Regions from separate parts of the Rhizobium sp. BE258 genome, predicted to be linked through region 2. Evidence: predicted binding sites of a transcription regulator. Region 2 holds the regulator's gene; each other region holds the start of a gene.

What was found. The regulator PhoB, encoded in region 2, activates phosphate uptake and scavenging genes when phosphate is short. The targets are predictions, from matches to a motif close to TGTCATNNANCTGTCAT.
Region 1: the regulator PhoB is predicted to act here: its motif matches at 2,932-2,948, upstream of J2X43_RS04030 (inorganic phosphate transporter).
Region 3: the regulator PhoB is predicted to act here: its motif matches at 3,034-3,050, upstream of J2X43_RS25185 (DUF47 domain-containing protein).
Region 4: the regulator PhoB is predicted to act here: its motif matches at 3,600-3,616, upstream of J2X43_RS27515 (LTA synthase family protein).

The regions. Positions count from the first base shown of each region.
Region 1 covers NZ_JAVDWL010000001.1:862,180-867,318, forward strand. The annotation lists gene J2X43_RS04025 (ABC-F family ATP-binding cassette domain-containing protein) at 1-1,198, opposite strand, end outside; gene J2X43_RS04030 (inorganic phosphate transporter) at 1,282-2,886, opposite strand; gene ppk2 (polyphosphate kinase 2) at 3,050-3,964, shown strand; gene J2X43_RS04040 (sulfate/molybdate ABC transporter ATP-binding protein) at 4,091-5,134, opposite strand.
Region 2 covers NZ_JAVDWL010000002.1:622,202-627,340, forward strand. The annotation lists gene J2X43_RS08315 (aspartate aminotransferase family protein) at 1-64, opposite strand, end outside; gene J2X43_RS08320 (GcrA family cell cycle regulator) at 491-1,027, shown strand; gene phoB (phosphate regulon transcriptional regulator PhoB) at 1,094-1,777, opposite strand; gene phoU (phosphate signaling complex protein PhoU) at 1,810-2,523, opposite strand; gene pstB (phosphate ABC transporter ATP-binding protein PstB) at 2,570-3,385, opposite strand; gene pstA (phosphate ABC transporter permease PstA) at 3,401-4,723, opposite strand; gene pstC (phosphate ABC transporter permease subunit PstC) at 4,720-5,139, opposite strand, start outside.
Region 3 covers NZ_JAVDWL010000008.1:72,294-77,432, forward strand. The annotation lists gene J2X43_RS25155 (hypothetical protein) at 1-18, opposite strand, end outside; gene J2X43_RS25160 (hypothetical protein) at 199-519, shown strand; gene J2X43_RS25165 (hypothetical protein) at 520-840, opposite strand; tRNA gene J2X43_RS25170 (tRNA-Asn) at 864-938, opposite strand; gene J2X43_RS25175 (hypothetical protein) at 1,056-1,355, shown strand; gene J2X43_RS25180 (inorganic phosphate transporter) at 1,365-2,369, opposite strand; gene J2X43_RS25185 (DUF47 domain-containing protein) at 2,369-3,010, opposite strand; gene J2X43_RS25190 (hypothetical protein) at 3,155-3,322, opposite strand; gene J2X43_RS25195 (hypothetical protein) at 3,381-3,614, opposite strand; tRNA gene J2X43_RS25200 (tRNA-Cys) at 3,809-3,882, opposite strand; gene J2X43_RS25205 (hypothetical protein) at 4,042-4,275, shown strand; gene J2X43_RS25210 (hypothetical protein) at 4,297-4,440, opposite strand; gene J2X43_RS25215 (protein-L-isoaspartate O-methyltransferase) at 5,097-5,139, shown strand, end outside.
Region 4 covers NZ_JAVDWL010000009.1:215,046-220,184, reverse strand. The annotation lists gene J2X43_RS27530 (TadE/TadG family type IV pilus assembly protein) at 1-326, opposite strand, end outside; gene J2X43_RS27525 (GFA family protein) at 627-1,022, shown strand; gene J2X43_RS27520 (DUF1003 domain-containing protein) at 1,019-1,552, opposite strand; gene J2X43_RS27515 (LTA synthase family protein) at 1,635-3,524, opposite strand; gene J2X43_RS27510 (NAD+ synthase) at 3,767-5,139, shown strand, end outside.

The sequences.
Region 1 (5,139 bases), on a different contig from region 2:
GGATATCCATGGCGTGCTGGGCGAAATAGCCGAGTTTGACGCTGGCGCCGAGCGCCACGCTGCCCTGATCCGGTTCGGTTGAGCCGGTGACCAGCTTCAGCAGCGTTGATTTTCCGGCGCCGTTGACGCCCATGATGCACCAGCGCTCCTTGCGGCGGACCATGAAGTCCAGGCCTTCATAGATGCTGCGGCTGCCGTATTTCTTGTGCACGTTCTTGATGTTGATGACATCTTCGCCCGAGCGCGGCGCCGGCAGGAATTCGAAGGCGACGGTCTGGCGGCGGCGCGGCGGCTCGACGCGTTCGATCTTGTCGAGCTTCTTCACGCGGCTCTGCACCTGTGCGGCATGCGAGGCGCGGGCCTTGAAGCGCTCGATGAACTTGATTTCCTTGGCAAGCATCGCCTGCTGGCGTTCGAACTGCGCCAGCTGCTGCTTTTCGTTCTGCGCCCGCTGGTTCTCGTAGAAACCGTAGTCGCCGGAATAGGTGTTCAGCGAACCGGCGTCGATCTCGATGATCTTAGTGACGATGCGGTTGAGGAATTCGCGGTCGTGCGAGGTCATCAGCAGCGCGCCGTCATAATTCTTCAGGAAGTCCTCGAGCCAGATCAGGCTTTCGAGATCGAGATGGTTCGACGGTTCGTCGAGCAGCATCACGTCGGGGCGCATCAAGAGGATGCGGCCGAGCGCCACGCGCATCTTCCAGCCGCCCGAAAGCGCGCCGACATCGCCGTCCATCATTTCCTGCGTGAAGCTCAGGCCATCGAGCACTTCGCGAGCACGGCCTTCAAGCGCGTAGCCGTCAAGCTCCTCGTAGCGAGCCTGCACTTCGCCATAACGCTCGATGATGGCATCCATCTCGTCCATGCGGTCGGGGTCGGACATCGCCGCCTCGAGATCGCGCAGCTCGGCAGCGACTTCGCTGACCGGGCCGGCACCTTCCATAACTTCGGCAACGGCGCTGCGGCCGGACATCTCGCCGACATCCTGGTTGAAATAACCAACGGTCATGCCCTTTTCGACAGAGATCTGCCCTTCGTCGGGGATTTCCTCGCCGGTGATCATCCGGAACAGCGTCGTCTTGCCGGCGCCGTTCGGGCCGACGAGACCGATCTTCTCGCCCTTGTTCAGGGCGGCTGACGCCTCGATGTAGAGAATGCGGTGGCTGTTCTGCTTGCTGATATTTTCGATGCGGATCATGGAGGAGCGGGTACCTGAAAAGTTGTTGCGGCGCGCTTATCATGCGCCGCAGCATTTGTCGCGATTTTCCTTCCGCCAAGGTCTCAGAAGACCTGACGGAGGATGACGAAGAGCACGAAGGCGATGGCGATCGAGGCGGGCAGGGTGAGCACCCAGGCCATCAGCATGTTGCGCACGGTCGACCACTGAAGGCCCGAGCCGTTCGCCGCCATGGTTCCGGCAACGCCCGACGACAGAACGTGTGTCGTCGAGACCGGCAGACCGAAATGATCGGCCGCGCCGATCGTCACCATGGCGACGACTTCGGCAGCGGCACCCTGTCCATAGGTCAGGTGCGTCTTGCCGATCTTCTCGCCGACGGTGACGACGATGCGCTTCCAGCCGACCATGGTGCCGAGCCCGAGTGCGATGGCGACCGCGATCTTCACCCAGAGCGGGATGAACTTCGTCGCATTGTCGACGGCCTTGTGATAGCCGGTCACCGCCTGCAGGTCGGCATCATCCATCGGCAGCAGCTTCTGTTTGTCGATCAGCTTCAGCGCTTCACCGATCAGATAAATGTCGTTGCGCACGTTGCCGACGAGATTGGTCGGAACCGCTTCCAGCGTCGGGAAGGCGGCGACTTCGGCGCTTGTCTGGTGGATATATTGCTGCAGGGCAGGGGTCGTCGCATCCGTCCAGGTCTTGGTCTTCACGGCATTGCTGACCTCGGCCTTGTAGTCGGTGACGATGACGCCGGGCTTCACATATTTGCCGAGCGCCGTTTCCACCTGTGCGGAGGCCTGCTTGTAGGCTTCCAGGTAGTTGACATCAGGCGTGCGGTTCAGCGCGAAGGCCGTCGGCACCAGGCCGATCAGGATCAGCATGATGAGACCCATGCCCTTCTGACCGTCGTTCGACCCGTGGGCGAAGCTGACGCCGGTGCAGGTGAAGATCAGGATGGCGCGGATCCAGAGCGGCGGCGGCCGGTTGCCCTTCGGCTCCTCGTAAAGCTCTTTCTTGCGAACGAGAAACTTCATGACGACGAGCAGGATCGCCGAGAGGCCGAAGCCGATCAGCGGCGAGATCAGCAGCGACAGGCCGATATTGGTCGCCTGCGACCAGTCGACACCGCTGGTGGCGCTGCCTGCCGGGGCCAGGAACTGGTTGGCAAGGCCGACGCCGATGATCGAGCCGACAAGCGTGTGCGAGCTTGAGGACGGCAGGCCGAGATACCAGGTGCCGAGGTTCCAGACGATGGCGGCGATCAGCAGGGCGAAGACCATCGCCAGACCGGAGCCGGAGCCGACCTGCAGGATGAGCTCGACCGGCAGAAGCGCCAGGATACCGAAGGCAACAGCGCCCGACGAAGTCAGCACGCCGAGGAAGTTGAAGAAGCCGGACCAGATGACCGCCAGTTCGGCGGGCATCGAACGGGTGTAGATCACGGTCGCCACGGCATTTGCCGTGTCGTGGAAGCCGTTGACGAACTCGAAACCGAGCGCGATCAGCAGCGCCAGTCCGAGCAGGATCCACGGAACGGCGGCGGCGGCTTCCGTCAGGTCGCGGCCGAGCGCATAGGCCACGTATCCGAGGCCGACGAGAAGAATGAGCAGAAAGACCGGTATGAACCATTTGCCCGCACTCGACGAGTGCAGCGGATGGCTACCGGACTGAGGCATTGGGTGATCGGGGGCGATATCAGCCATGTCCTTGTCCTTTCATGGAAAAGCAGCCAAGGCTACGTCCCGCCCATGAAGCTTGCATGACACAACTTTTCGGTAACGCGGCCCTGCGGCCTCGCGCATCTGCGATTGTCACATTACTGTCGTCAAACCCTGTTGATGTGGCGCCGATCAAAGGGACAGGACCATGACTCAGGAAGAAATCGACCAGCTCCGCCGCATCAAGGACGAGATTGCAGACAGTTTCGACGAGGAACTGGAAATGCAGATGGAGGAAGACCGGCTTGACGACCTCGTTGCCGAGAACCTTCCAGGCGGCATCGAAGACGTGTTGGAGCGGAAAACCTATTTCCGCGAACTCTTCCGCCTCCAGCATGAGCTGGTGAAGCTGCAGGACTGGGTGCAGCACAAGAAGCTCAAGGTCGTCGTGCTGTTCGAAGGCCGCGATTCCGCCGGCAAGGGCGGGGCGATCAAGCGCGTCACGCAGCGCCTCAATCCGCGCGTCTGCCGCGTCGTCGCTCTTCCTGCGCCGACCGAGCGCGAGCGGAACCAGTGGTATTTCCAGCGCTATACGCCGCATCTTCCGTCAGCCGGCGAAATGGTGCTGTTCGACCGCAGCTGGTATAACCGTGCCGGCGTCGAGCGCGTCATGGGCTTCTGCACCAAGGACGAGCTGGAAGAATTCTTCCGCTCGGTACCGGAATTCGAGCGCATGCTTGTTCGCTCAGGGATCATTCTCGTCAAATACTGGTTCTCGATCACCGACGAGGAGCAGGAATTCCGCTTCCGCATGCGTATCCAGGATCCGCTGAAGCAGTGGAAGCTGTCGCCGATGGATCTCGAAAGCCGCGTGCACTGGGAAGAATACACCAAGGCCAAGGAGGAGATGCTCGACCGGACCCATATTCCGGAAGCGCCATGGTGGGTGGTCCAGGCCGTCGACAAGAAGCGGGCGCGCCTCAACATGATCGCCCATCTTCTGCAGCATATCCCCTACGCGGATGTGCCGAAGGACAATATCGTCCTGCCGCCGCGCGTGCGCCACGACGACTATTCGCGCATACCGGTTCCGCCTGAGATGTACGTGCCGGAAATCTATTGAATGTGCCTGAGCGGGCGGTCGCACCGCCCGCAGCCGTCATCCTCGGCGCTGTGCCGAGGATCCAACGATCCCCTACGTCAGCCGTTGCAGATGCTCGGGACAAGCCCGAGCATGACGAAGTGAGGGTCAGCCCTTCCTGAACAGTTTCCAGCGCGTCGGCCGGAAGGCGATGTGCTTGCTGTCGAGGACTTCGGTCTGCGACGGCGGAACTTCCAGCTCGATATGCTGGTGCCCCTTGCCGATATCGATTTCGATATGCCTTGTTCCCGCAACGCGGCGGCTGGAGGCGAGCGTGCCGGGGATTCCGCCGCGGTTCGCGTCCAGCAGTTCGATATCGTGCGGGCGGAAATAAAGCTGCGCCTCGCCATCCGGCTCGCCATCTGCCTTCAGGCCGAGCGTCCGGCCCTCGAACAGGATGTCGCCGCCGACGATCTTGACGTTCAAACAGTTCGACTGGCCGACGAAACCGAAGACGAAGGGCGAATTCGGACGGTCGTAGACCTCATCCGGCGTGCCGACCTGCTCGATCGCACCCTGGCTCATGACGACGACGCGGTCTGCCAGCTCCATCGCTTCGTCCTGATCGTGGGTGACGAAGACGGTGGTGTGGCCAGTGCGGTCGTGGATTTCCCGCAGCCACTTGCGCAGATCCTTGCGCACCTGGGCGTCGAGCGCGCCGAACGGCTCGTCGAGCAAAAGCACGTTCGGTTCGACCGCCATGGCGCGGGCGAGCGCCACGCGCTGACGCTGGCCGCCGGAAAGTTGGGCCGGATAGCGCTTTTCGAGGCCTGAGAGCTGCACGAGATCCAGCAATTCGAGCGCCCTCTTGCGGATTTCGGCCTTCGGCGGACGGCGGGCGCCGTCACGCACCTTGAGGCCGAAGGCGACGTTGTCGAGCACCGTCATGTGGCGGAACAAGGCATAGTGCTGGAACACGAAACCGATATTGCGTTCCTGCACCGTCTTCTTCGAAGCATCCTCGTCGCCGAAGAAAACCTTCCCCTCGGTCGGGCTTTCGAGGCCGGCGATCAGGCGAAGGAGTGTCGTCTTGCCGGAACCGGAAGGGCCGAGCAGCGCGATCAGTTCGCCCGAGCGGATATCGAGCGAAACGTCGTGCAGGGCCGGGAACCGGTCGAATTCCTTGCGTATGTTTTGAACGCGTACTTCCATTCTCA
Region 2 (5,139 bases):
CACCTCGCTCGAACCGCAATGGGGCACGAGAATAGGTATCATATAGCGGCGCGGCTTCAGCCATGGCGCGGTCTCCTGTCAGCGTTACGGGCAACCGGACTCCGGCTAAAAAACCAGGTCCGAAAAATTAAAAATGCCGCCTTTCGGCGGCGACTGGCACTATTTACTTTTCGCACTGCAATGTCAACAAAACTGCGGCTTTCGTGGCTTCTGAGAGACGCTCAAGCAATGTCGCGTTTTATCAACAGCTAATGTTGCAGAAATGACTCTCAGGGGAAGCAAGTTGGGGAAAACCCCGAATTCGATTCATCCGGATTCCTGCGACTCTTGTCACGGAGTCAGCCTCACACTAGGTTAAAACTCAATTACTAGACTGCATGCGGCGGAACTAGTCACCAAAATTAGTCAAGCGTTTCTTGTGCCGGATTCGTCCGGGGCAAACAGTGAGGGATTCTGCCTTCGCAACGCTTAAACGGCGGAGACACAGGGCATGAACTGGACAGACGAGCGGGTCGAGAAACTCAAGAAACTGTGGTCCGAAGGGCTGAGCGCGAGCCAGATCGCTGCCCAGCTTGGCGGCGTCAGCCGTAACGCCGTTATCGGCAAGGTTCACCGTCTGGCGCTGCCGGGCCGTGCGAAGGCCGGCGGCAACGCCACGGCTGCCCGCGCTCCCAAGCGTACGGCGGCAGCACCCCGCGCCCCAACCTACGCATCGCGTCTGGCGACGACCCGTACGGTCACCCGCCAGCAGGGCGCGACGATGCTGAAGGAAGAGATCGAGATCGACGTCATGGAGGAGATGGAATACCGTCCCGCCAAGAACGTGATCGTCCCGATTTCCCGCCGTCTCGGCCTGACGGAGCTCACCGAGCGCACCTGCAAGTGGCCGGTCGGCGATCCCTTGAAGGACGATTTCCACTTCTGCGGCTGCGAAAGCCCGGATTCTTCGCCTTACTGCACCTACCACCAGCGCCTGGCCTACCAGCCGGTCAACGAGCGCCGCAGGGCAGCAGCCCGGGCAAACTGAGCCGGGTAAGCACAAACGAAAAACGGGCCTTACGGCCCGTTTTTTTGTGTCTCAATTCCGAAAGCTTCAAGCTTCCATCGAATATCCAGCGCCGCGAACGGTGCGGATGACATCCTGCATGTTGGAGAAATTCAGCGCCTTGCGCAGACGGCCGACATGGACATCGACGGTGCGCTCGTCGACATAGATGTCGTGACCCCAGACGCCATCCAGAAGCTGCGAGCGCGAGAAGACGCGGCCGGGAGAGGCCATCAGGAATTCCAGCAGGCGAAACTCGGTCGGTCCGAGACGGACTTCGCGGGTCTTGCGATGAACGCGGTGCGTCTCGCGGTCGAGTTCGATATCGCCGCATTTCAGCACGGTCGAGAGAACTTCGGGCTTGGCGCGGCGCAGCATCGCCTTGACGCGTGCGACGAGCTCAGGCGTCGAGAACGGCTTGACGACATAGTCGTCGGCACCGGTCGAGAGGCCGCGAACGCGTTCACTTTCCTCGCCGCGTGCCGTCAGCATGATGATCGGCAGGCGCTCGGTCTCCGGGCGCATGCGCAGCCGGCGGCAAAGCTCGATGCCTGATACGCCAGGCAGCATCCAATCAAGGATAAGAAGGTCCGGCGTCCGCTCCTGAAGGCGGATTTCCGCCTCATCGCCGCGCAGGATGGTGTCGACCTCGAAACCTTCGGCTTCGAGATTGTAACGAAGAAGCACGCTCAGTGCTTCTTCGTCTTCAACGACTGCAACTCTCGGGATCATTCTGCTCTGTCTCCTGAGGCCCGGTCCGGATATTATTCCGTGACCGCGCCGACGGTGTTGGCGGTGTCGTCCTTCGGACGCTCGCCCTCCGGCTGGGCGCCGGTCGCCATGTAGTAGATGGTTTCTGCGATGTTGGTGGCGTGGTCGCCGATGCGCTCGATGTTCTTGGCGCAGAACAGAAGATGCGTGCAGCTGGTGATGTTGCGCGGATCTTCCATCATGTAGGTCAGGAGCTCGCGGAACAGCGAGGTGTACATCGCGTCGATTTCCTCGTCGCGCTCGCGGATCGACTTCGCCTTATCGGCAGCGCGCGTCGTGTAGACGTCAAGCACTTCCTTGAGCTGCACGAGAGCCAGTTCCGAGAGATGCTCCAGGCCGCGGCCAAGCTTACGCGGAACGCCGGTGCTCTGCACGGCGATAACGCGCTTGGCGGTGTTCTTGCCGAGATCGCCGACACGCTCGAGGTCAGCGGCGATGCGGATCGAACCCATGATCTCGCGCAGGTCCGACGCCATCGGCTGGCGGCGGGCGATGGTGACGATCGCCTTGTCGTTGATCTCGCGCTCGGCGTGATCGAGGATCACGTCGTCGGAGATGACCTTCTGCGCCAGTGCGCCGTCGCCATTGACCAGCGCGCGCACAGCGTCGGAGACCATCTGTTCCGCCAGACCGCCCATTTCGGAAATGCGGCGGGTCAGGAACTTCAGATCCTCGTCATATGCAGAAAAGATATGTGTCGATGCCATGGGAAATGTCCTTGAGTGTCTCTATCGGAAGTCGTGACGCCAAAGATCAGCCGAAGCGGCCCATGATGTAGTCCTGGGTGCGCGGATCGTCCGGATTGGTGAACATCTTGTCGGTGTCGTTCTCCTCGACGAGGTTGCCGAGGTGGAACATGGCGGTGCGCTGCGAGACGCGGGCCGCCTGCTGCATGGAGTGCGTCACGATGACGATCGTGTAGCTTTCGCGCAGCTCGTGGATCAGCTCCTCGACCTTTGCGGTTGCGATCGGATCGAGCGCCGAGCAGGGTTCGTCCATGAGGATGACCTCAGGCGAGACCGCGACGGCACGGGCGATGCAGAGACGCTGCTGCTGACCGCCGGAGAGGCCGGTGCCGGATTCATGCACGCGGTCCTTGACCTCGTTCCAGAGGCCGGCGCGCTGCAGGCTGGTCTCGACGATCTGGTCCATGTCGGCCTTCGACTTGGCGAGACCGTGGATGCGCGGGCCGTAGGCGACGTTTTCGTAGATCGTCTTCGGGAACGGGTTCGGCTTCTGAAACACCATGCCGACGCGGGCGCGCAATTCGACGACGTCGATATCCGGATCGTAGATATCATCGCCATCGAGCGTGATCTTGCCGGTGACGCGGCAGTTGTCGATCGTGTCGTTCATACGGTTCAGGCTGCGCAGGAAGGTGGACTTGCCGCAGCCGGACGGGCCGATGAGCGCAGTCACTGTATTTTCGCGGATGTTCAGCTTGACGTCGAAGAGAGCGCGCTTTTCGCCGTAATAGACGGAAACGTCCTGGCCGATCATCTTGTAAGGGATGCTGTTCATCTTCTGGTCCAGAGCCTTCTCAACTGCTGCTTCTGTCAACATGTTCATGGGTTTGTACTCCGTTTACCAGCGGCGCTCAAAGCGACGGCGCAAGAGGATGGCTCCGATGTTCATGACGATCAGGAACAGAAGCAGGACGATGATGGCACCCGAGGTACGCTCCACGAAGGCGCGTTCGGCTTCGTTGGCCCACATATAGACCTGGACCGGAAGTGCCGTGGACGGATCGAGCGGCGTGGTCGGGGCATTGGCGACGAAGGCGACCATGCCGATCAGCAGCAGAGGCGCGGTTTCGCCGAGCGCATGAGCCAGGCCGATGATGGTACCGGTCAGGATGCCCGGCATGGCAAGCGGCAGAACGTGGTGGAACACCATCTGCATCTTCGATGCGCCGAGACCGAGAGCGGCCGAGCGGATCGACGGCGGCACGGCACGAAGCGCAGCACGCGTCGCGATGATGATGGTCGGCAGGGTCATCAGCGTCAGCACCAGGCCACCGACCAGCGACGCGGAACGCGGCAGACCCATGAAGTTGATGAAGACGGAGAGGCCGAGCAGACCGTAAACGATCGACGGAACGGCAGCGAGGTTGTTGATGTTGACCTCGATGAGATCGGTCAGCTTGTTCTTCGGCGCGAACTCCTCGAGATAAATCGAGGCGGCGACACCGATCGGCAGAGCAAGAACCAGAACGATCAGCATCAGGTAGAGCGAGCCGATGAGAGCAACGCCGAGCCCTGCCGCTTCCGGACGGCTGGAATTGCCATTGACGAACAGGCCTGTGTTGAACTGCTTGAAGAGAGCACCGCTCGCCTTAAGCTCGTTCATCCAGCCGACCTGCTTGTCGTTCACCTTGCGGTTCTTCTCATCGACAGAGAGATCGATCTGGCCTTTGCTGGCGCTATCGATATTGGCGTCGGCAAGCACCGTGACATTGACCGTCTTGCCGATGATCGACGGGTCGGAAACAACCATGTCGCGCAGCTGGATCGGAGCGCCCTTGGAGAGCATGGCCGAAGCATCGCGGACGTCAGGACGGCTCGAGGCGTTGACATTCAGCTGCTTGACGATGGCGTCACGCAGCAACGCGCCGTAGTTGGCAGAGACGAGGACCGACGGATCGGTCGCACGCTTGTTGCTCGGGTCAATGGTCTTTTCGGTGAATTCCACCGGAAGCGTGATCGCCGTCTGCTGGAAGGCGGTATAGCCCTGGCGGATGACCGTCGAGAGCAGGATCGCCAGGAAGATCAGGCCAAAAGATATGGCAGCGATGCCATAGGCCTGGAAGCGGCGTTCTGCGGCATAGCGGCGCTTGATGCCGATGTCGCGGCGTGCCGGAGCCTTGGAGACAGTGATGCCTGCAACGGGAGAAACAATATTCGTCATTCGTACTGCTCCCGGTATTTGCGCACGATGTAGAGCGCGTAGATATTGAGGCAAAGCGTGATGAAGAAGAGCGTAATGCCGAGCGCGAAGGCAACCAGCGTCTGCGGCGAGGTGAACTCGAGGTCACCCGTCAGCTGATTGACGATCTTGACCGTGACCGTCGTCATCGGCTCGAACGGATTGATCTGGATGCGGGCGGCAACACCGGCCGCAAGCACAACGATCATCGTTTCGCCGATGGCGCGCGATGCGGTCATCAGCAGCGCACCGACGATACCCGGAAGAGCGGCCGGTAGCACGACCTTCTTGATGGTTTCGGAGCGCGTTGCGCCGAGGCCGAGCGAACCGTCACGCAGCGCACGCGGCACGGCGGTGATGATATCGTCGGACAGCGAGGACACGTAAGGGATCAGCAT
Region 3 (5,139 bases), on a different contig from region 2:
GGCAAATGTCTTACGCATGGAGAAACTCCTCCTATTCTGCTTCTTCACTTTGGGTGACCAAGGCGAAACCCGTGGGGCGAGCCATTGTTCCGAAATTTCCCGTTGAAGTTTCAGTCCGCAAAAGCCGGTGTGGTTACGCGTAAACCTTAACAGGCGAAGGCGCTGGTCACGGCTTCTGCCGCGTGATTAGGAAGCGCCATGTCGCATGATGCGGCGCGTGGGGTTCAGGTGGTCATTTCCTTTATCGAAGCAGCGGATATGTCGTTCAAGGCTGCCTTGTCGGTTGCCGTGACGATCGGCGGTATGATGGCCGCCACCGCCATCCTGAAGAGCGAATCCGCCGAGAGCCAGCGTCTTGACCTGTCGCGGCCGGTCCTTTGGACGGCTGAACCGGTCCGCGTGCCGCCGCCGCTGAATTTCGCGTCGGGTGATGGCGAAGACAGCGGGCGCTTCTGCGTCAGCGAGATCGGCCTGCGCATCGATTGCGATCTGATCAACACGGCAACGTCGTCGCTCTGATCAGAGCGTGCCGCCATCCTTGTAATAGCTTGGATATTGCACGAATTCCGGATCGCGTCCGCTATCGCCTTCGGTGCGTTCGGCTTTGCCTTCGCGCGTTTCGGCATAGCCCTGGCTGATCAGCCAATCCTGCACGATATGGCGCATCGCTTTGTCGCGCTCGGTTATGCCGAACTCCGCCATGAACCGCTGAAGGGCCTGCTCGCACCGTTCTGAAAAATCCTCTGCCATCAGATGGTAAGCGGTGAGGGCGGGGTTTGTTCCACACATCGAAGTGCAGAAAAAAGAAGAGCCGGTTCGCTGACGAACCGGCTCATTCAATCTATCAGCTATGCTGATGAATCTGGCTCCCCGGGCCGGATTCGAACCGGCGACCTGTCGATTAACAGTCGAATGCTCTACCGCTGAGCTACCAGGGATCACCGCTTGCCGCGGTGTGAGTGGGCTAATACAAATGCTTGTTCGATTTGCCAAGCGGTTTTTTCAAAAAAATGACATCTGCTTGCAATTGCTGCACTTATCCCCATCTCCTGTGGATGACTGACGGGAAAAACAACACTGGAAATTCGCGCGCCAAGCGCTTTGGCATCGATCATGCGACCGGGGAGCTCGTTCTTGGCTCCTGGCGCATCCCGCTGCCGCGCTCGCGCATGGCGCGGATCGGCATCGGACTGCTGCTGATTGTCTGTGGCTTCCTGGGGTTTCTGCCCATCCTCGGCTTCTGGATGCTGCCGCTGGGCTTCATCGTGCTGTCGCACGATCTGCCTTTGGCGCGCCGCTGGCGCCGCAGGCTGTCGGTCTGGTGGCACCGGCGGGGCAGGCCCGCCGGTAGCTAAAGTCTGGAATCAGGCGAAGAAGCCCGCGGCCCAGTAGAACAGCGCCGAGATCAATGCCGCCGCCGGCAGCGTCACCACCCAGGCGATGACGATATTGCCGGCAAGCCCCCACCGCACCGCTGAGACGCGCTTTGCCGCGCCGACGCCGATGATGGCACCGGTAATCGTATGCGTCGTCGAAACCGGAATGCCGAGCCATGTCGCGCCGAACAGCGTTAGCGCTCCGCCGGTCTCGGCGCAGAAACCCTGCATCGGATTGAGCTTGGTGATCTTCGATCCCATCGTGTGGACGATTCGCCAGCCGCCGAAGAGCGTACCGAGCGCCATCGCCGTCTGGCAGGAAAGCACGACCCACAGCGGAACGTGGAAGCTGCCGCCGAGATAGCCTTGCGAATAGAGAAGCACGGCAATGATGCCCATGGTCTTCTGCGCATCATTGCCGCCATGGCCAAGCGAATAGAGCGAGGCGGAGACGAACTGCAGGATGCGGAAGGTGCTATCGACGGCAAACGGCGTCTGCCGCACGAAGATCCACGAAACGGCGAGCACCAGGAACAGCGCCAGCAGAAAGCCGATCATCGGCGACAGCACGATGGCCCCGGCCGTTTTCAGCAGGCCGCCCCAGACGATCGAGCTGAAGCCGACCTTGGCGAGACCGGCGCCGACGAGACCGCCGACGAGTGCATGCGACGAACTCGACGGTATCCCGAAGACCCAGGTGACGATGTTCCAGATGATCGCGCCCATCAAGGCGGCAAAAATCACCAGCGGGCTGACGATCTCAGGGTTGATGATGCCGGTGCCCAGCGTTTCCGCCACATGCAGGCCGAAGAACAGGAAAGCGATGAAATTGAAGAACGCCGCCCACATCACGGCATATTGGGGCTTCAACACACGCGTCGAGACGATCGTCGCGATCGAGTTCGCCGCGTCGTGCAGTCCGTTCAGGAAGTCGAAGAACAGCGCGACCGCGATCAGTCCGATCAGCAGCGGAAAGGCGAGGGTGGCATCCATCAGACGTTCTCGATCACGATGCCGCTGATTTCGTTGGCAACGTCCTCGAACCGGTCGACGACCTTTTCGAGCTCGGCATAGATCTCGCTGCCGATGATATAGGCCATCGGGTTGGAGGCGCCGTGACGGCGGAACAGGTCTTTCAGACCGAGATCGTAAAGCTCGTCAGACTTACCTTCGACCCGGGTCACTTCCTCGGCGATCGACGTCAGCCGCTGCGCATTGGCGCCCATGCGGTCGAGAAGCGGAATCGCCTCGGCAATCAGATGTGCCGCCTTGACGATTTCCTTGCCCATCTCCTGCATGCCAGGATCGAAGCTCTTCTGTTCGAACAGGCGGATGGTCTTGACTGTCTTGTGCATCATGTCGATCGCGTCGTCGAGCGACTGGATCAGATCCTTGATGTCGCCGCGGTCGAATGGCGTGATGAAGCTGCGGCGCACGGCCAGCAAAACTTCGCGGGTAATATCGTCGGCCTCGTTTTCCAGCGTGACGATGCGGTTGCAATGCCGCTCGGTATCGTTTCCGGCCAACAATTCGTTCAGCGATTCCGCCGCGCCGACGACGGTGCGCGAGTGCTGAGCAAAAAGATCGAAGAATCGATCTTCGCGCGGAAGAAGTTTGCGAAACCAGCTTAACATGGCGACCCCGTGAATGCTTGAGTTGTCACGCAACTGTCACAAATGGGGTCCTGTTGCAATAAAAGCCGGGCCGAACATACCGCGCCAGCAGGCTTTTCCACGCGTTTGAGGCAGGTTTCACACAGCCTCGGGAATACGATTCTTTTAATGAAGGTCGAGTGTCAGCTGCCGGTTCTTGATCTGAGGCAGGGGCAGGCCGATATCGATCTTGCCGAACACGCGCCGTCTGCGCTCCTCGTCCTTTTCCCGCTCGGCGCGGCTGGCAGCCACGGTCGCAAGCGCATTCGCAATTACCTGTTCGGCATGGGTCATAGGAACCTCCGTCTGATGTTCCTATTTTGTTCTCATTTAAGCGAATAGTCAAGTCTGCTCATTCACCGAAGTAGAACAGCGGCTCGCGGGTCAGTTCGCCGTTGCCGATATGGCCATACAAGTCCTGGCCGAGGATCCAGTAGGTAATTTTTTGCGTCGTCAGGGAGAAAACATAGTCTCCGTCGATCCAGTGCTCGGCCTTGCTTCCGCCGATTGGGAACAAAAACTTGCCTGCTTGAAATAGGACCGCTTTCTCAGACTTATGATCGAAAATGTATCTCGTTTTCGCCATGTGTCATCCCGCTTCTATACGCAGGATGCAACTTCACATGGGATTTTGATCATGTCTATATTATCAGAAGTAGAGTCTGATTATATTCACAGATAAGCTTTAGCTTAAACAGCATTATCCCAAAAATGGATAATACATCGCCGGCCGCAGGGCCGGGGATGTATTGCGGCAATACAAGCTTGGATTGTTGAATTTGGAGGCCTCGCCCGGAATTGAACCGGGGTACAAGGATTTGCAGTCCTCTGCGTCACCACTCCGCCACGAGGCCATCCGTGAACGACTTGTTCAGTGGTGGCGCGGATTTAGAATGATCCAAAGGAAACCGCAAGAGGTGTTTTTCGAAAAATCTTGACCGGCAGCAACTCGTCCACCGTCAATCGGCATCCGGCGCCCTTGATCATTCAGCGAATCCGCTCATTGTCCATATATGAGGAATATCTCAAAACCCTTTGTCACCAGGGACGATCCCGACCGCCACATCCGGTGCCAGGACGCGCTGCAATTTGCGTTCCGCGATTTGATCGAGGCGGCGGTTGCCGCCGGATGGAGTGAGCAGGAAGCACTGGATGCCGTTGGTTATCTTGCCGAAGGGCATATGCAGGAGCGGCTGGCGAGGGCGGATGCCGCGGCATTGGCGGCGCTTTTGAAGACCATGCGCTGATCCGCGCGGCTATCCAACGCCTCAATTCGATCTTTGAAGCGCGGCAATCGGCGAGACGCCACCTGTGGTGACGCTGGGTGCGGCAGAGCCGATCAGTGGAATACAGAGAATGATTGCGACGAAACCGCCGATAAAACAGGCGCCGAGTATCAGGGATCTGTTCATGCCTATTCCGCGTTCGCTTCGATTGCGGCCTTTATCGCAAGCGAAGCTGACAGGTTCCTGAAACGCTGTTCAGGGTCTTGGTGCGGATTTCAGATAAAGATAGGCGCCGATGGCAAAAAAGCTAAGCGTCAAGCCCGGCCAGGCGATGAATACGGTCGTGTAGCCGCATGCGCCAGTGAAGCAATCTCCGAGCGTTCCCGCTAGGGATAGCCGCATGGACAAGACGCCCGCAAGAATGACGCTTGCGGCGGCGATCAGCAGCAGAATGAAAATCGTAAAACCCGTGCTTCGCATTCGAACCTAAAGAGCGGGCCTACTGATTCCTGCCTGCTGCGCTGTGATTGTCCTCAACTCGTCCGGCTGTTGACCAGCCCGCAGCAAAGAATGCCGACGAGCGCCGCACCGATGAACAAGTCGAAGAGTGTGAAATGCACGAACATGGCAGACATGGCCTGCTCCTCCTCATTTCCTCCGGTTGCAAGAATACCACAGGGCCACGCTTTATGCCACTTCGGAGTTTGGAATGCGCTCCGGCGCACGCGACAGCGCCGCGTCCACTCAAGTATTCTTGCCGCAGCCGCGCGCGGAGCCTTGAAAGCATCCGAACCCGGGATTAAGAGACGCATGTAGCCGCTGAAAACGGGCAAGAGGATAAGATGGATTTCGAAGCAGCACGCGTGAAGATGGTCGACAACCAGA
Region 4 (5,139 bases), on a different contig from region 2:
TATTCCGTCGTCACCGTGAACTGGTTGACGTTGCCGGGATCCGTGGTCACGGTAACGTGGATCTTGTCCTTCTGCAGCAAAGGATGATTGATCGTCGAAGCGGTGATGAAATTGTCGACCAGCGTTTCGCGCTCCTTGGCGGAAATGCCGGCGACAGCCGTCCGAGCGGCGTCGGCGGTGATCTGCTGGACGGAATGGGCGGCGGTCAGGTAGATCGCGTAGGCGATCAGCGTCAACATCACGAGCAGGAACAGCGGAGCGATGATCGCAAATTCAATCGCGGCGGCTCCCTTGTCGTTCGAACGGAAACGGCGAAACACTGTCATACTGCGCCTCATGCGAGCTTTGTAAGCTGTGTTCTGTATAGGCCTGAAACTATTAATTTTGGATTATCTAATAAAAGTAATGCGTGTGTTTTGGTGCGGCAAGATGACCTATTTCGGGAAGGCCCTCCTGTCTTTCTATGCAACTCCCGATGGCTTTCGGCCGGAGAGGGCCTGACTCGACCAGTGCGGGGCGGTCTTTCAAACCATCAAAAACACTGAGCTTTTCCATCAACAGATTGGATTTGACCCCTTCGCCGTCTGCCGTCAGTTTCCGCAGGAGTTCAAATGGAGACGGCGGCAATGAGCGGAGACTATGCTGGAGGATGCGCCTGTGGCGCCGTGCGGTTTCGGGGCACTGGCAAGCCGGGGCCCGTCGTTGCCTGCCATTGCTCGCAGTGCCGGCGGCAGACGGGGCTGTACTTTACCTCAACCGATGTCCCGCTTGAGGGGCTTGTCATTGACGGCCGGGAGGCTTTGCACTGGTATCAGTCGAGCGATGCGGCAGAGCGCGGCTTCTGCCGCAATTGCGGATCGGGGCTGTTCTGGCAGCGCACCGGTGCTGATACGGTCTCGATCCTTGCCGGTGCCTTCGATCAGCCGAGCGGGCTGTCCATCGGCTACCATATCTACTGCGCCGACAAGGCCGATTTCTACGAGATCAACGACGGCCTGCCGCAATATCCCGAAAGTGCCTAGATGCGTTTGGCGTCGAGCGCGGCACTGAGCCTTGCGACGTCCTCGCGCAAAGAGGTCAGCTCGGTCAGCACGCGCATGTCGATCTTCTGGTGCAGCGCCAGCACTTCCAGCTCGGCCTTCAGGTTCACCTCGTAATCCTTGGCTGCCTCCAGCCGGTCACGCTCGGCCTGGCGGTTCTGCGACATCATGATGATCGGTGCCTGGATGGCGGCGAGCATCGAGAGGATGAGATTGAGGAAGACGAAGGGGTAGGGGTCGAAGGCGCCCGTCGCCAGGATGATGGTGTTGATGACAGTCCAGATCACCAGGAAGGCCAGAAAGGTCAGGATGAAGGACCAGGAGCCGCCGACGCGGGCGATGCCATCTGCAATGCGCTGGCCGAAGGACGACTCGGCCGAAAGGACGGCGTTGACGTTGGTGGAGATGATCTTCCGTTCATGCGCCTTCTGCAGCACGCGCTTCTCGATGTCGCCGAGTTCGTCGGCACTCTTGCCGAAATGCGTGTGGATGAAATTGGGGAGGTTATACATGCGAGGCTCCGATGCTGTATCGCGTCGGAGCCAGTATTCCCGCTGATGGCCTGAATGCAATGCGAATTAGTGTCTTAGCTGCTCAGTAGCTGGCTTCGTTGACCATCACATGCTGCGGGAAGAAGCGGTTGAGCGTCTGCGCCTTGCCGAACATGACGTCGTGCTGCAGGTAGCGGTAATCGCGCACCAAGGGATCGAGCTTCTTCGGATCGAGCACCCAGTCCGGCGTCACCTCGTTCTTGCGCGTTGCCAGCTGGTAGCGGTCGATGATGTCGTATTTCTTCTGCACCCGGCCGAGGAAGCCGGTGTAATAGGGATGCTCGAAGCCGGCGAACTTCAGGAGATTGTAGGAGATCAGCGACGGGCTGATGGTGCCGACATCCTGCTTGACGCCCTTCTTGTTCGACCAGATCACCAGCGGCGTCTCGTGCTGCTGCTTCATCACGTCGAGCGGCGCCTTGCGGGTGGCGACCTGGTCCGGCATGTAGCCGGCGCTCATATAGACATTGCCGAGCGGCGGCAGGTGGTCGCCCCAGAGCACGATGATCGTCTCGCGGTCGCGGTGCGAGGCCCAGTCCATCAGCATCTTCAGGCTGTCGTCGGCTTCCTTAACGCCCTGCGTATAGGTCGCGAGCGTTGCGCGGTCGGCTTCCGGGATGTCGCCCTGGATGTCGATCGAGTTATGGGCGTAACGGTTGGCCTCGTAGGGGCCATGTCCCTGCAGGGTGACAGCGAAGAAGAAGAACGGCTTATCCAGTCCGTCGCCCTCGCGCATGATTTCCTTCATCAGCGAGTCGTCGGAGGCAAAGATGCCGCGCTTTTCCATCGGCGGCAGGGTTTCCTCGGTGCGGAACTCCTCGAAGCCGAAATCCTTGTAGACCTCGTTGCGGTTCCAGAACCAGCCGCTGAAAGGATGGAGCGCGCGCGCCGTATAGCCTTCGCCGCGGAAGAAGGTCGCAAGCGAGGGGACGTCGCGGCGGATATATTGCTGATAGGGAATGCTGCCATAGGGCAGGAAGGCATTGGAGAACCCCGTCAGCGCCTCGAACTCGACATTGGCGGTCATGCCGCCGAATTCGGGCGAGAAGACATAGCCGGACTGGGAGGCGCGGATCGTCGGCATCGGGTCGGCGCTGAAGTTCAGCTTCTTCAGCCGCGTCGGATCCCAGAAGGATTCGCTCATCAGCATGATGACATCCGGCTTTTCACGCGGACCGGCGAGATAGCCGTAATTGCGGGCCGGTATCGCATCGAGCGCTTCGGCGTTGAGACCGGCAGGGGCTGCCACATCGGCCATCGGCACATTGAAGATGAAGGCCAGGATGAAGCCGTTGCTGCGATAGTTTTCCTTCTGGTCCCACATCATCGGCACGACCTGCAGGCGGTCGCGGATATAGGAATATTGCGAATAGTCCATCAGCGAACCGAAGGCGGCGATCACCGGCAGGCCGAGGCAAAGGCGGCGCAGGCGCGCCTGGTTCGACAGCTTCGGAAAGGTGCGCCAGGCATAGCGCCAGCCGAACACCATGCCGGCGGCCAGCAGTGCCAGGCCGACAACGATCGCGATTGCCGTGAACGGCCGGTCGCGCACCATCACCGGCAGCAGTTCCATGATCTGGCGGCCGAAGAGGATGTCCGAGGGATAGAAGGGATCGGACAGGTAATGCTGCTTCTGATTGGAGACGAACGCCGGGATCAAGACAAGCGGAACGAGGATCAGTGCGGAGAGATAGCGGCGGCCGAAGGCGGCATCGAGCGTCAGCATCAGGATGGTCAGCATGACGACGGTGGTCATGCCGGGGCGGGCCGTCGAGGTCAGGAAATCGCCGACATCGGCAAGCGTGCTGCGGGCGATCCATTCGACGGCGATGACGCTGAGAAGTGCCATCGAAAAGGTGAATGCAATGCTGAGGGCGGCTCGGGCGGCGGGAGAGCGGACATTCGCGCCGAGACCAGCAGAAAGCAGCGCCATTCTTCTGGCCTGCGCGGACTTCATGACCAACGCGATCAAGGGCGGACTCCAATGTCATTCCCGCCGTCATCCCGGCGTCATAAAACCTTCACCGAACTGTCACATGCCCGCCATGAACGCTAGATGAACCGTTAATGTTTCCTTGCTTTTCCCGAAGATTTGAATTTTCGTCTGAGCAGACCCGGCGGCTTTTCATGGCAGGACACGTTGCGGGGCGGACGCGCGCGCGCTAAATAGATGACATGACACAGGAAAACGCTCCCTTGAACACGCTCCGGATTGCCGTCGGCCAGCTCAACCCAACGGTTGGCGATGTTGCTGGAAATCTTGCCAAAGCCCGCGAGGCACGCGCCGATGCGGCCCGTCAGGGCGCGGATTTGCTGCTTCTGACCGAGCTGTTCATTTCCGGCTATCCGCCCGAGGATCTGGTGCTGAAACCGGCATTCCTGAAGGCTTGCCTCAAGGCTATCGAGGACCTCGCAGCCGATACCGCGGATGGCGGACCGGGCCTGATCGTCGGCTTCCCGCGGCAGGGCGAGACAGGGCGGCACAATTCCGTCGCGGTGCTCGATGGCGGCAAGATCCTGGTGTTCCGGGACAAGATCGATCTGCCGAATTACGGCGAGTTCGATGAGAAGCGCGTCTTTGCCGAAGGCTCGATGCCGGGGCCGGTGAATTTCCGCGGTGTCAGGATCGGCGTGCCGATTTGCGAGGAGATCTGGAACGATCTCGGCGTCTGCGAGACGCTGGCCGAAAGCGGCGCCGAAATCCTGCTGGTGCCGAATGGTTCACCCTATTACCGCGGCAAGGTGGATGTGCGCCATCAGGTGGCGTTGCGTCAGGTGATCGAAACAGGCCTGCCGCTGATCTTCGCCAACCAGCTCGGCGGCCAGGACGAACTGGTCTTCGACGGTGCGAGCTTTGCCTTCAACGGCGACAAGTCGCTGGCCTTCCAGATGAGCCAGTTCGAACCGGCGCTTGCCGTCACCACCTGGAAGCGCGGCGACAACGGCTGGCGTTGCAGCGAAGGGCCGATGTCGCATATTCCGGAGAAGGAGGAGGCCGATTACCGCGCCTGCCTGCTCGGCTTCCGCGACTACGTCAACAAGAACGGCTTCAAGAATGTCGTGCTTGGCCTCTCCGGCGGCATCGACTCGGCGATCTGTGCGGCAATCGCCGTCGATGCGCTGGGCGAGGAGCGGGTCCGCACCGTCATGCTGCCCTACCGCTACACGTCCGAGGATTCGCTGAAGGACGCTGCCGAATGCGCCAAGGCGCTCGGCTGCCGCTACGACATCGTGCCGATCGAGGCGCCGGTGACGGGCTTCACCTCGGCGCTATCGGACCTCTTCGAAGGCACCGATAGCGGTATCACCGAAGAAAACCTGCAGAGCCGCGCCCGCGGCACGATCCTGATGGCGATTTCTAACAAGTTCGGCTCGATGGTGGTGACCACGGGCAACAAGTCGGAAATGTCGGTCGGCTATGCGACGCTTTACGGCGACATGAACGGCGGCTTCAATCCGATCAAGGACCTCTACAAGATGCAGGTCTATGCGATCTCGCGCTGGCGCAATGCGCATGTGCCGCCGGATGCGCTTGGACCTTCAGGCGT